3 regions of the Pseudomonas fulva genome follow, and region 1 is predicted to be linked to each of the others. Evidence: predicted binding sites of a transcription regulator. Region 1 holds the regulator's gene; each other region holds the start of a gene.
The links. Region 1 encodes FliA, which starts transcription of late flagellar genes. Its sites were predicted from a motif close to CTAAAGTTTNNNNNNNNNNNGCCGNTAA; they were not measured.

Region 2: a site for FliA is predicted at 1,572-1,599, ahead of K8U54_RS02705 (flagellin). Genes of this name have one in related genera too.
Region 3: a site for FliA is predicted at 1,877-1,904, ahead of K8U54_RS11135 (methyl-accepting chemotaxis protein). Genes of this name have one in related genera too.

What each region holds. Positions count from the first base shown of each region.
Region 1 is NZ_CP082928.1:4,786,692-4,790,904, forward strand. It holds gene flhF (flagellar biosynthesis protein FlhF) at 9-1,316, shown strand; gene fleN (flagellar synthesis regulator FleN) at 1,404-2,243, shown strand; gene fliA (RNA polymerase sigma factor FliA) at 2,240-2,983, shown strand; gene K8U54_RS22135 (chemotaxis response regulator CheY) at 3,180-3,554, shown strand; gene K8U54_RS22140 (protein phosphatase CheZ) at 3,574-4,213, shown strand, end outside.
Region 2 is NZ_CP082928.1:609,921-614,133, forward strand. It holds gene K8U54_RS02705 (flagellin) at 1-1,469, opposite strand, end outside; gene flgL (flagellar hook-associated protein FlgL) at 1,882-3,156, opposite strand; gene flgK (flagellar hook-associated protein FlgK) at 3,325-4,213, opposite strand, start outside.
Region 3 is NZ_CP082928.1:2,478,955-2,483,167, reverse strand. It holds gene K8U54_RS11135 (methyl-accepting chemotaxis protein) at 233-1,627, opposite strand; gene K8U54_RS11130 (FAD-dependent oxidoreductase) at 1,984-3,060, opposite strand; gene gabT (4-aminobutyrate--2-oxoglutarate transaminase) at 3,343-4,213, opposite strand, start outside.

The DNA of each region.
Region 1 (4,213 bases):
TACGGGCCATGCAGGTCAAACGCTTTTTCGCTGCCGATATGCGCCAAGCCATGAAGCTGGTGCGCGATGAGCTGGGCGCCGATGCGACCATCATCGCCAACCGCCGCGTGGCCGGTGGTGTGGAATTGACGGCTGCGCTCGATTATCAGGCTCCGCCGGTACCGGCGCGGCAGGCCAACCCCGCGCTGGAAGCCGAGCTGCGCAAGACCCAGTCGAAGATTGCTTCGGCCCATGCCGAGTTGACCACGCGCAGCCAGGCCGATGCCGGCAAGGACCGTCAGCTGTTTGGCGCGGCGCCTGCCGCGCCGTCCGCCGACAGCCTCGATGCCGTGTTGCAGCGCCAGCAGCAGAAGCCGGCTGCGGCCTCGGTCGATCAGTCGGCGCTGGATTCCATGCGCTCCGAACTGCATGGCCTGCGTGAGTTGATCGAAATGCAGATGGGTTCCATGGCCTGGGGGCAGATGCAGGCCCGGCGTCCACAGCAGGCCACCTTGTGGCGTCGCCTGCAGCGTATGGGGCTGCCCGCCGAGCTGGCGCGCACGCTGCTCGAGCGCGTGGCCTCGATCGGCGATCAGCGTCAGGCCTGGCGCATGGTGCTGGCGCACCTCGCCCACTCGATCCAGACGCCCAAGCAGGAGCCGATGGAAGAGGGCGGTGTGATCGCCCTGGTCGGCCCGGCCGGCATGGGCAAGACCACCACCCTGGCCAAGCTGGCCGCTCGCTACGTACTCAAGTATGGTGCCGCCAGCATCGCCCTGGTGAGCATGGACAGCTACCGCATCGGTGCCCAGGAGCAGCTCAAGACCCTGGGACGGATTCTTGGCGTCTCGGTGACCCAGGTCGACCCCGGTCAGTCGCTGACCCAGGCCCTGGCGCCGTTGGCGCGCAAGCGCGTGGTGCTGATCGACACCGCCGGCCTGCCCGCCAACGATCCGGCGCTGCGCATGCAACTCGAGGCGCTGGCCAGTCGCGGCGTCAATGCCCGCAATTACCTGGTACTGGCCGCCACCAGCCAGGCCCAGGTGCTCAAGGCGGCCTATCACAGCTACAAGCGTTGTGGGCTGGCCGGCTGCATTCTGAGTAAACTGGACGAGGCGGCCAGCATGGGCGAGGTCTTGGGCCTGGCTATTGGCCACCGCCTGCCGGTAGCCTACCTGGCGGATGGTCCGCGCATCCCGGATGACGTGCACGTGCCGCGCAGCCACCAGCTGGTCAGCCGCGCCGTCGGGCTGCAGGCGCCGGACGAGCCGAGCGAAGACACCATGGCCGACATGTTCGCCGGGCTTTATCAGAACCCGGCCAGGCAGGCCGGTTGAACGGGTTGAGTGTGGCGAAGCGCTGGTCGTGCTCGCCGCGACAGCGCACAATGGCCCCAGGGCCCACAGTGAAGTTAGATAAGGTGTATAGATAACATGGGTATGCATCCCGTACAGGTGATCGCGGTGACCGGCGGCAAAGGCGGCGTTGGCAAGACCAATGTGTCGGTGAATTTGTCACTGGCGCTCGCCGATCTCGGTCGGCGCGTCATGCTCATGGATGCCGACCTTGGCCTGGCCAACGTCGACGTGTTGCTCGGCCTGACCGCCAAACGCACCCTGGCCGACGTCATCGACGGCCAATGCGATCTGCGCGACGTGGTTTTGCAGGGCCCCGGTGGCATTCGCATCGTGCCCGCGGCCTCCGGCACCCAGGCCATGGTGCAGCTCACGCCCATGCAGCATGCCGGCCTGATCCAGGCCTTCAGCGACATCAGTGACAACCTCGACGTGCTGATCGTCGACACCGCTGCCGGCATCGGCGACTCGGTGGTCAGCTTCGTGCGCGCGGCCCAGGAAGTGCTGGTGGTGGTGTGCGATGAACCGACCTCCATCACCGATGCCTACGCGTTGATCAAACTGCTTAATCGCGACCACGGCATGAGCCGTTTCCGGGTGCTCGCCAACATGGCGCACAGCCCCCAGGAAGGCCGCAATCTGTTTGCTAAGCTGACCAAGGTGACCGACCGTTTTCTGGATGTCGCGCTGCAGTATGTCGGCGCGGTGCCCTACGACGAATCGGTTCGCAAGGCCGTACAGAAACAACGTGCGGTGTATGAGGCGTTCCCTCGTTCGAAGTGCGCGCTGGCGTTCAAGGCGATTGCCCAGAAGGTCGATGCATGGCCCTTGCCGGCCAACCCGCGTGGCCATCTGGAGTTTTTCGTGGAGCGCCTGGTGCAACAACCGACTGCAGACACGGCTGTATGACGACAGCCTCTGGACTCCGAATGTACAGCAAGGCAACAGCACGAGATTCACAGCATCAGTTGATCGAGCGCCACGCGCCGCTGGTAAAACGTATCGCCTACCACCTGTTGGCCCGCCTGCCGGCCAACGTGCAGGTCGACGATCTGATCCAGGCCGGCATGATCGGCTTGCTCGAGGCGTCGCGTAAGTACGACGCCGGCAAGGGTGCCAGTTTCGAAACCTTTGCCGGCATTCGCATCCGCGGCGCCATGCTCGACGAAGTGCGCAAGGGTGACTGGGCGCCACGCTCGGTGCACCGCAACAGCCGCATGGTCAGTGATGCGATACGAAAAATTGAGGCCAGAACCGGTCGTGACGCTAAAGATCACGAGGTTGCTGCCGAACTCCAATTGAGTCTCGAAGATTACTACGGCATTCTTGGCGACACTTTGGGCAGCCGCCTGTTCAGTTTCGACGACCTCTTGCAGGAAGGCGAGAACGGCGGCCTGCAGGAAGACACGAGTTCCCTGCATCACGGGCCATCGCATGAGCTGGAAGACACCCGTTTCCAGGCCGCGTTGGCCGATGCCATCAGTAATCTGCCGGAGCGTGAGCGGCTGGTGTTGTCGCTGTATTACGACGAGGAGCTGAACCTCAAGGAAATCGGCGAGGTACTGGGGGTGAGTGAGTCGCGGGTCAGCCAGCTGCATAGCCAGTGTGCCGCGCGTTTGCGAGCGCGGCTGGGGGAATGGCGCGCATAGGAATTTGTTCAGGGGTTGGAGTTGGTCGAGCCAGTCCTTGTGGTAAATGCAGGACAGCAGGGCGGGGCACACAGTGAACGCAGCAAAGCCGAGCGCATGGGTTGCGGCGTTCAGCCAGGCCGGTTTCACGATTAATAAGCGCTGCACAAGGTTGCAGGCGTTTTAGGACTGTACGGAGGTCGACTTGGACAAGAACATGAAAATCCTCATCGTCGATGATTTCTCGACGATGCGACGGATCATCAAGAACCTCTTGCGTGATCTGGGGTTCACCAACACGGCAGAGGCTGACGACGGCACCACCGCGTTGCCGATGCTGCAGAGCGGCAGCTTCGATTTTCTGGTAACCGACTGGAACATGCCGGGCATGACGGGCATCGACCTGTTGCGCGCGGTGCGTGCCGACGAGCGACTCAAGCACCTGCCTGTGCTGATGGTCACGGCGGAAGCCAAACGCGATCAGATCATCGAGGCCGCGCAAGCCGGTGTGAATGGCTATGTAGTCAAGCCGTTCACCGCTCAGGTGCTCAAGGAAAAGATCGAGAAAATCTTCGAGCGGGTTAACGGCTGATGTCTGCCGCGAGGTTGTTATGGAACACCATGAATCTAACGAGGTTGACCTCGAGTCGACCCTGAAAAGCAATGCCCGCCAACTGGTCGACAGCCTCGAACAGGGCAACTTTGGCGAAGCCGTACAGCTGATCAACGAACTGAACAAGGCGCGCGACCGGGGTCTTTACCTCGAAGTCGGCAAGCTCACTCGCGAGTTGCACAACGCGATCGTCAACTTTCAGCTCGATCCCCGGGTACCGCATGCCAAGGAAGTCTCGCAGATCGCCGATGCGACCGAGCGCCTGAACTATGTGGTCACCATGACCGAGCGTGCGGCCAACCGCACCATGGACCTGGTCGAGCAGAGTGCGCCGCTGGTCAACGACCTGAGCAGCGAGGCCGATTCGCTCGCCGAGGATTGGGGCCGTTTCATGCGCCGCGAAATGAGCGCCGAGGCGTTCCGTGAACTGGCCAAGCGCATCGAGCTGTTCCTGGCGCGCAGCCAGCGCGACACCAGCAAGTTGTCGGGGCATCTCAACGACATTCTGCTGGCGCAGGATTACCAGGACCTGACCGGCCAGGTGATCAAGCGCGTCACCCAGTTGGTGACCGAGGTCGAGAGCAATCTTCTGAAACTGGTGCTGATGGCCAGCCAGGTCGATCGCTTCGCCGGTATCG
Region 2 (4,213 bases), 1.3 Mb from region 1:
TGCTTGGCCTGGGCCAGGATCGCAGTACCGGCTTGCTGCAGCACCTGGTTTTTGGCCAGCGTGGCGGTTTCGGCAGCGAAGTCAGTATCCTTGATGCGGCTACGGGCAGCTTCGGCGTTCTCCGAAATGCTCTGCAGGTTGGAGATGGTATTGTCGAAGCGGTTCTGTACGGCACCCAGATCCGAACGCTGCGAGTCGATAAACGCGATGGCGGCGTCGATCACATCGATAGCATTCTGCGCACCGTAAGCAGTACTTACATCAACATCGCTAATTTTTGACAATGTGCCTGCAGACTCTCCTGTTACCTTAGCTACAGCAGTGCCAGTTAATGAATAAGCTGCAGATGAGCTCAGTTTAACGGCACCTGTTGCAATAGCACCCGTTGCAACTGCAGCGATGTCCTGAGCAGCGGAAAGATCGCCCGCATTATCACCGTCAGAGTCTTCAGCTGATCGCGCCTGAAGCTTAATATCTGCAGCAACAAGTGCAGCAGGGGTAGCTGCATTGCTCATGCCGCTTGCGGTGAACTTCATAGAAGCACCGTCTGCAGAACTAATTTCAAGCGTACCGTTGCCATTTACTTTTGCACTAATACCGGCACCACTCGCATTGACAGCACTAACAACCTGCTCAGCACTAGTTAGTCCTTTTAGGTCAATAGTGGAGTCGACTTTAGTATTATCAGATTTAGATAGCTCAATTTTCAGATCGAACGTGCCTACGTTACCAGACAATGTGAGCACGGCATCAGTACGAGCAGAGGCCTTAACTGGCGATCCTGCGGCATTGATTTTCTTCACAACTTCAGAGGCTGTGTCAGTCACAACCATATCCTGAGCTTTGAACTCTTTACCATTGGCGGAGATGGTCATTGTACCATTTGGCTGATAATTGGTAGCCGTAGCACCGAGTACTGCGGTACCAAGAACACTGCCGCTCTTATCAGATGTGAATGCACCAATCTTGTTAGAGCTGGCATTACCAATTGTCACATCGATAGTTTCGTTCGAATTCGCACCAACCTGGAAGGCAGTAGCGCCGAACGAGCCGTCCAGCAGCTTACGACCACCGAAGGTGGTGGTTTCGGCGATACGACTCAATTCGTTTTGCAGCGCGCCAACTTCTTTTTGCAGCGCGGAGCGGTCAACCGAGTCGTTACTGCCGTTGGCAGCCTGCAGGGACAGATCACGCATACGCTGCAGGATGTTGGTGGACTGCTGCAGAGCGCCTTCAGCGGTCTGAGCCAGGGAGATGCCGTCGTTGGCGTTACGCACCGCAACGTTCAGGCCGCTGATCTGGCTGGTCAGGCGGTTAGAGATTTGCAGGCCTGCTGCGTCATCCTTGGCGCTATTGATGCGGCTACCGGTAGACAGGCGCTGCATGGAGGTTGCCAGGGAGTTGGACGAAGACTGCAGGTTACGCTGGGTGTTCAGCGACGCGATGTTGGTATTTACAGTAAGTGCCATGATTGCATGCCTCCAAGGGGCGGGTACTAAAGGTAGCCGGGTGGTGCGAGCGCTTGGGCCATCGCCTTGCTCAGGCACCCAGTTACTTCGCATTCGTAGTCTTTATCGGCGTATTCGGTGGAAGCTTTAGGGCCCTGCTAATTTTTTTTGCAAGCCCTTTTCAACTCGTGCCGCCTGCAGGCATTGGGTAGCTGACTGCACCTGCTAGAAAGGATATCGACCGGATTGCGAAGGCCTGAAGGGCTACCAATGATCAGCGATTACCTCTGGCAGAGATAAACGCCAGCGGCTGCAAACTCCCAGCCCAACAACGTTTGGCTAAAAAAGCAAAGCCTGATCAGCACATGCAAAACTCACCGCGACGTGTGCGCCGAGCTGGCACGCCTCACAAGTCGAACGCAAGGCGGAAGCGTTAAAGCTTATTGAACAGGTTCAAGCCGCTGATTTTTACGTAGCTTTGCTGCGCCGCTTCGAGAATCAATGTCTGGAACGCCAAGCGCGGCATCGCCTCCGCATAGTCAAGCTCGCGCAGCTCTGCCTGGGTCGACTTGTTGACCAAGGTAACGTCATCGTTATCGGCTTTTGCGCTATCAATGATGTTCAATCTGGCACCGATATCCCCGCGTGCGCTGTCCACATTGATACTGGCGTTCGACAAATTCGTCAGGGCCTGCGCGACTGCATCGCGAACCACGAAATTGCCCTCAGGTGTGGATGGTTCGCCTTCCAACGCCTTGCGCAAATTGGCAATGGAGTCCAGCACACCTTGCTTCTGGGCATTTTGATCCGCGGTGATCTGAATACGCTCGCCGCCAACTGGTGTGCCGTTGAAGTTGACTACAACACCTCGGAAAACCAGCTTGTCAGTGCTCTCCGCACGGCCGTCCACTGCACCGTCACCTAACTCGGCTCCGGTTTGGGCATCGTAGATTTTATAGCTATTGGGATCGGTATCACTGAAGACGATATCTATCCCTGCGTCAGGGAACTTGGGGTTACCTGCGAAGGCAACTTCATCCTGAACGAGAGGGGTCGATGTCCTGAGGGTTGACCCTGCAGGCGTTGTGTATGGCACGGGCGGCGTACCAACTGTAGTTGGCACCGCGGCCTGCAGGCGGCCTGCATTGATGATGTTCTGGAAAACCTTCTTGCCGTTATCGCTAATGGGAACGCTGAGGGAGCTTGCAATCTCGACCTTGCGCTGCCCCTCATCACCCTCATAGCTATAACTGCCATCCGCATTGCGAACGAACGGTTCCGACTTGCCTTGGAAGCCTGAAAACAGGTACTCACCACGGGCATTCTTGCTGTTCATTAGCCCTAGAAGCTCATCCTCGCGCTCGCGCAACTCTGCAGCAATCGACTTGCGGTCGTCGGCACTAAGCGAGCCACCGCCAGCACGTACGGCGAGCTCTTGCACCCGCTGTAATACCGTATTGACCGAGTTAAGCGTTACGTCTTCCTGAGTCAGGCTGTTCTGCGCGGCCGTCAGATTGTCCTTGTACTGTGTCAGTACATTCTGCTGCTGCTCGAGTTGCAGCAGGCGCACCGATGCCACCGGGTCATCGGCCGGAGTGAGGATTCGATTGCCGGTGCTGATCTGTTCCTGAGTGCGAATGGCATTGGCGTAGTTGCGCTGCAGGCCTTGAACGCCGTTGTTGAACGCCTGGAGAGTGGAAATACGCATAACTGCCTCGCCTTGTCTGGCGGCCCGGGATCTACCGGTACCGCACCCCTTTGGGGATTTCTACCATTTAGCCATTGCTGATGGTCAGAACGAAATGATCGTTAACTCGTTTGCCCGATCTTGCTATGCATCGAGCTGGATGCAGCTGCACCATCAAACTGAATGCCCCTATCGGAATGCTCCAATCAGGGTATCGAACAAAGAGCGCGCAACTTGAATAACCTGAGCCGAAGCGTTGTAGTACTGCTCGAACTTGATCAGATTGGCTGCCTCTTCGTCCAGGTTGACCGCCGAGAGTGAGTCACGGTTGTCCTGAGCTTGCTTGAGGATAGCCCCGGTGGCGTCGTTATCCTGGCGAGCCTGGGCGGTCAGCGTGCCGACACGCTCGATCAGGTCGCCATAGCTGTCGGTAAAGCTGGAGCCGGTGGCGATACCGGTAACACTGGGATCCACGCCCACCACTTGTTTGTTTTGCAGGCCCACCAATGCCAAGGCGTTGCGGTTATCGGAGACGCCGTTCAAGTTGAATGCAATGTTGAAGCGATCACCATCTTGTGGACGGCCGCTAACACTCATATTGATAACAATGCCACCAGGCATACTCAGTTGGTAATTATTCTGCTGACCAGGCTCGAATTGTGGCGTAGGTGCGGGGATGATCGGCTGCCCCTTGCTGTCAACGCGCGTCAACGTCGCACCTGCTGGCAACTCGAAACTGTTTGAAGCGGCATCGTATGTCAATGCAACCGGTGGCGTAACAGGAAAGGCTGTTGCCAAGGCCGACGGATTGATGTCACTGCCAGTAGTCTGCAGCGTTGGCTGAGTGATTACGCCATTACCGCGGTTCTGCAGATTGGCCTCAGAGCGAATCGGCGCGGCGAAGGCCAATTGGTCGGCCTGGTCTAGAACTGTGGACATGGTCGACGCGCCAATACGCGTCGGCTGCAGCACAAAGAAATCGTCCTTTGCAGGCGCCGGTGAACCTATGACTACTTGGAAACCCTGATCACGCCCAGCGCTATCTTGGAAACTTAGGGTACCAGCCGGATTCTGAGTC
Region 3 (4,213 bases), 2.3 Mb from region 1:
AAGGACGTCAGGCGGGCGGGCGTGGCGGCAATGCCAGAGCGCCCAGAAGGCGAGGATCTGCGGCAATGCCGTGGGTTCGGGCGCCCGGCCCCGCGCGCGCAAGGCTGGCAGGGCAAGAGCGTGGGCAGGACGGCAGACCGGGATAGACATGCCCCGAGGCTCGCACGCCGCGACAGTCAGGTTAAATCGTTATTGCCGTACCTTCAGATCGCCACTGGCTAAACAATCACGCTCACGGCTCCGGCCGGTAGCCCAGGCGCAAACCACCCCAATGCTTGCCCTGCACATGGATCGGTACCGACAGGTCGTGCATCAGCTCACCGGTATCGCGCATGTAGGTCTGCAGCAGCACGCGCTGCTGGTGGCTGCCGCAGCGGATGCCGGTGCGGTCGTTGAACAGCCGCTTGCTGCGACTCTTCACGGTGTCCACGGCGCGGTCACCGGTGGGCGGATGGTTGAAGGCCTGATTGTGGGTCGGCACGTAGCCTTCCGGCGTGGTGGCGATGGCGAACACCAGGCCTTCGTGACGCTTGAGCAGCGGCTCCTGGATGGCCGGCAGCACGCCATCGGCGTAGCTGTCGAAGCGGGTGCGGAACTTGGCCGGGAAGCTGTCTGGGATCGGCTGGTACTGACGGTCGAACAGGTCCGCGAGGCTGATGCGCCCGGCCTGGACATCGGCCTCGAACTGCCTGGCAATCGCAGCGGCGCCCTCCAGGGCGAGCTCGTAGATGCGCTGGTGGTAGTCGTCGAGCCCGACGCTGGCCAGCTGCTCGCTGACGCTTTCCGCCTGGCCGACCAGTTGCTCGGCGGCCTTGCCCAGCTGGCGGGTCTGATCCTCGCTGCTGCGCACGTCGCTCCGCAGTTGCTCCACCGCCACCAGCAACTCGGCCAGATGCCCGTGATTGCTCGCCGTGCCGGCGCTGATCTGCGCCACCTGGGCATCGACATCGGCGGCCAGGTCGGCGATGCCGCGCAGTTGCTCGCCAGTGAACTCGACCTGCCGGGCGGCCGCTTCGAGTTCTTCGGCCTGGCGCTGGATATGGCTGACCACCGCCGCGCTTTGCTGGCGGATATCGGCGACCATCTGCCCCACCTCGCCGGTGGCGCTGGCGGTACGCCCGGCCAGGCTGCGCACTTCGTCGGCGACCACCGCGAAACCGCGGCCCTGCTCACCGGCGCGGGCGGCCTCGATGGCGGCGTTGAGCGCCAGCAGGTTGGTCTGGCTGGCGATGGACTGGATCACCTGGGTGACCTGCTCGATCTGCTCGGTCCGCGCGCCGAGGCCATCGATCAACTCGCGGCTGGCCGCCGCCTGGGCGCTGAGCTGCTGCATCCGCGCGATGGCCTGCTGCAGCTCGGTCTGGCCGCTGGCGCTGCTGGCGCGCACGGTCTGCGCGGCGCCAAGGGTCTGACCGGCACGCTCGGCATTGCTCTGCTCGGTATGGGTCACGGCGTGGGCGCCTTCGCTGATCTGCTCGACCGCGGCCAGCTGCGACTGCAACCGGCCGGCCAGTTGCTGCACGGTGAAGGCCACCTGAGCGGCGGACAAGGCGTTATGGCAGGTGTGCTGCGACAGGCTCTGGCTCAGCGTGTCCAGCGACGCCGCGGGGGCGGCTGTAGACGCCATAGCAGCCGGGCGTCGCCAGGGGCCGAGCCACGGCCACAGCGCCAGCAAGAGCAGCGCGACGGCGGCGAGGTAAGGCGGCATCTGCAGCTGCTGCCAGACCACCAGCAACGTCACCAGGCCGAGCACATGCAAGGCCAAAGCGAGCCGATCACGAGTAAACCCTACGTCCATGGTGCACCTCGTTGTTCTTATGGTGCGGCGCTGGCAGCCAACCTGGCCGCTCGGCAGAGTGCCGCGTCTATCCCTAGCTCATCGACCGTGCGGGCTAAATCTGTAGCAGCAAGGCCAAGCGAATCAGTTGATCACTGGACGGCGTGTCGGGCTATGGCACTTTGGTCGCAGAGTGCAAACGCCGATTAGCGTTCGAGGCGATGGCGTTTGACGAAGGCGCGGTCGAAGTAGTCCTTGCAGCGCCCATAGAGCTGCCCGCCTGCGCTCCACTGGTGCCACCCCAGCAGGGCACCGCCATCGCCGCTGGCCAGCAGCAGGGGGCGTTGGCCGCGCGCCTTGTAGTCTCGTAGCACGCCGCCGCGCAGGGCCGCAGACAGGTTGGCGGCGAGCACCGGCACCTGGCGCATCGAATACAGGCCACTCTTGCGCACGCCGGGCAGGCTGGCGCAGTCGCCGACAGCGAACACCTGGGGGTGGGAATGGCTTTGCAGCGTGGGGGCGGTGTGCACGAAGCCGTCGCCGTCGCAGCTCAGGCCGCTGGTGGCGATCCACGGCAGCGCCTGGGCCCCGCTGGCCAGCAGCAGGCGGCCACCGTGCCACACGGAGGCCTCACCGCTGATCAGGCAGTTGCCGTCGATACGGCTGATCGGGCAGTGCTCGCGCACCTGCACGCGGCGCATGCGCAGGTGCCCCCAGGCGCGCATGCGCAAACCGGCGCAGTGCCCGGCCAGCAGCGGCTCACCGCAGAACAGCGCCAGCTGCGGCACCTGATCGGCGAGCGCCAGAGCCATTTCCACACCCGCCACACCACCACCGAGAATGGCCAGGGGTTGCGGGTCGCGCTGCCAGGCCTGCCAGCCGCTGATGAACTGATCGACCGGTTTCACCGCCAGCACGTCCATGCCCTCGCCTTCACGGGGCGGGCAGGCAACCCGGTCGCCGACGTTGAGCGACAGCCAGTTGCCCTGCAGCACGCGGTCATCGGCCAGGGTCAGCTGGCGGGTGGCGGCGTCCAGCGCAGCAACGGGCGCGACGATCAGCTCGACCTGCGCCGCCTGGCACAGTGCGCTCAGGCCGATCTGGCAATCCTGGGGCGAATAACGACCACCCACCAGCCCGGGCAGCATGCCGGCGTGCCAGGTGTGCTCGGCACCCGCCACCAGGGCGATACGCCCCGCCGGTCGCTCGATCAGCGCCCAGCGCCGCAGAACCCCAAGATGGGCCGGGCCTGCGCCTACCAGCAACAGATCGTGGTCAATCATCTACACCGATATCCTTGAGAGCCTGGGAGCGACGTGCTGCACCTTGGGCAGGCACCGCGAGCTTTGACCGAAACAGGCGCGCAATGATCCCTCCCGCGACGGGTCGATGGAGCATGGCGGCAACAGGCCGTTTCGAGCAAGTGAAGAGACGCTTGCGGCGGGTTTTCGACACATTTGTCCTGCGGTTATCACTCAGGCGCTGCAACCCCCGGACTCTGTACGGCGGTTTAAAACGCAGGCAAAAAAAGACCCGCCGAAGCGGGTCCTTTGCAACGCTGTGGCTTACGCCAGTTCGTCGAAGCACTCGGCCACGATGGCGATGCCTTTTTCCAGCTGGGCGTCCGGGATGGTCACCGGCATCAGGAAGCGCACCACGTTGTAGTAGGTGCCGCACGACAGCAGGATCAGGCCTTTCTCGCGCGCCTTGGCGACGATCTTGCCGGTCAGCTCGGCAGCCGGCTTGCTGTGGTCGCCGCCTTCGAACAGCTCGATGGCGACCATCGAACCCAGGCCGCGCACGTCGCCGATCACCTTGTGCTTGGCGGCGATGTCACGCAGGCCAGCCTTGAGCTTCTCGCCAACGGCGTTGGAGCGATCCAGCAGCTTCTCTTCGTCGAACACCTTGAGCACGGCCAGGGCCGCGGCGCAGGCGATGGGGCTGCCGGCATAGGTGCCGCCCAGGCCACCGGGGGCGATCTTGTCCATGATCTCGGCCTTGCCGCTGACGCCGGAGATCGGGAAGCCGCCGCCGACGGACTTGGCGAAGGTGGTCAGGTCCGGCACCACGCCCAGTTGCTCGGTGGCGAAGAAGGTGCCGGTACGGCCAGCGCCGGTCTGCACTTCATCGGCGATCAGCAGGATGCCGTGCTGGTCGCACAGGGCGCGCAGGCGCTGCATGAAGGCTGGCGAGTTGACGTAGAAACCGCCTTCGCCCTGTACCGGCTCGATGATGATCGCGGCGATGTCCTGGGGCTGGGCATCGTTCTTGAAGATGCGCTCGATGCTGGCGATGGATTCGTCTTCGCTGACGCCATGCAGCTCGCACGGCGCAACGGCGCGGTACACGCCAGCAGGCATCAGGCCCATGCCGGCGGAGTACGGCACCACCTTGCCGGTCAGCGACAGGGTCATCATGGTGCGGCCGTGGTAGGCG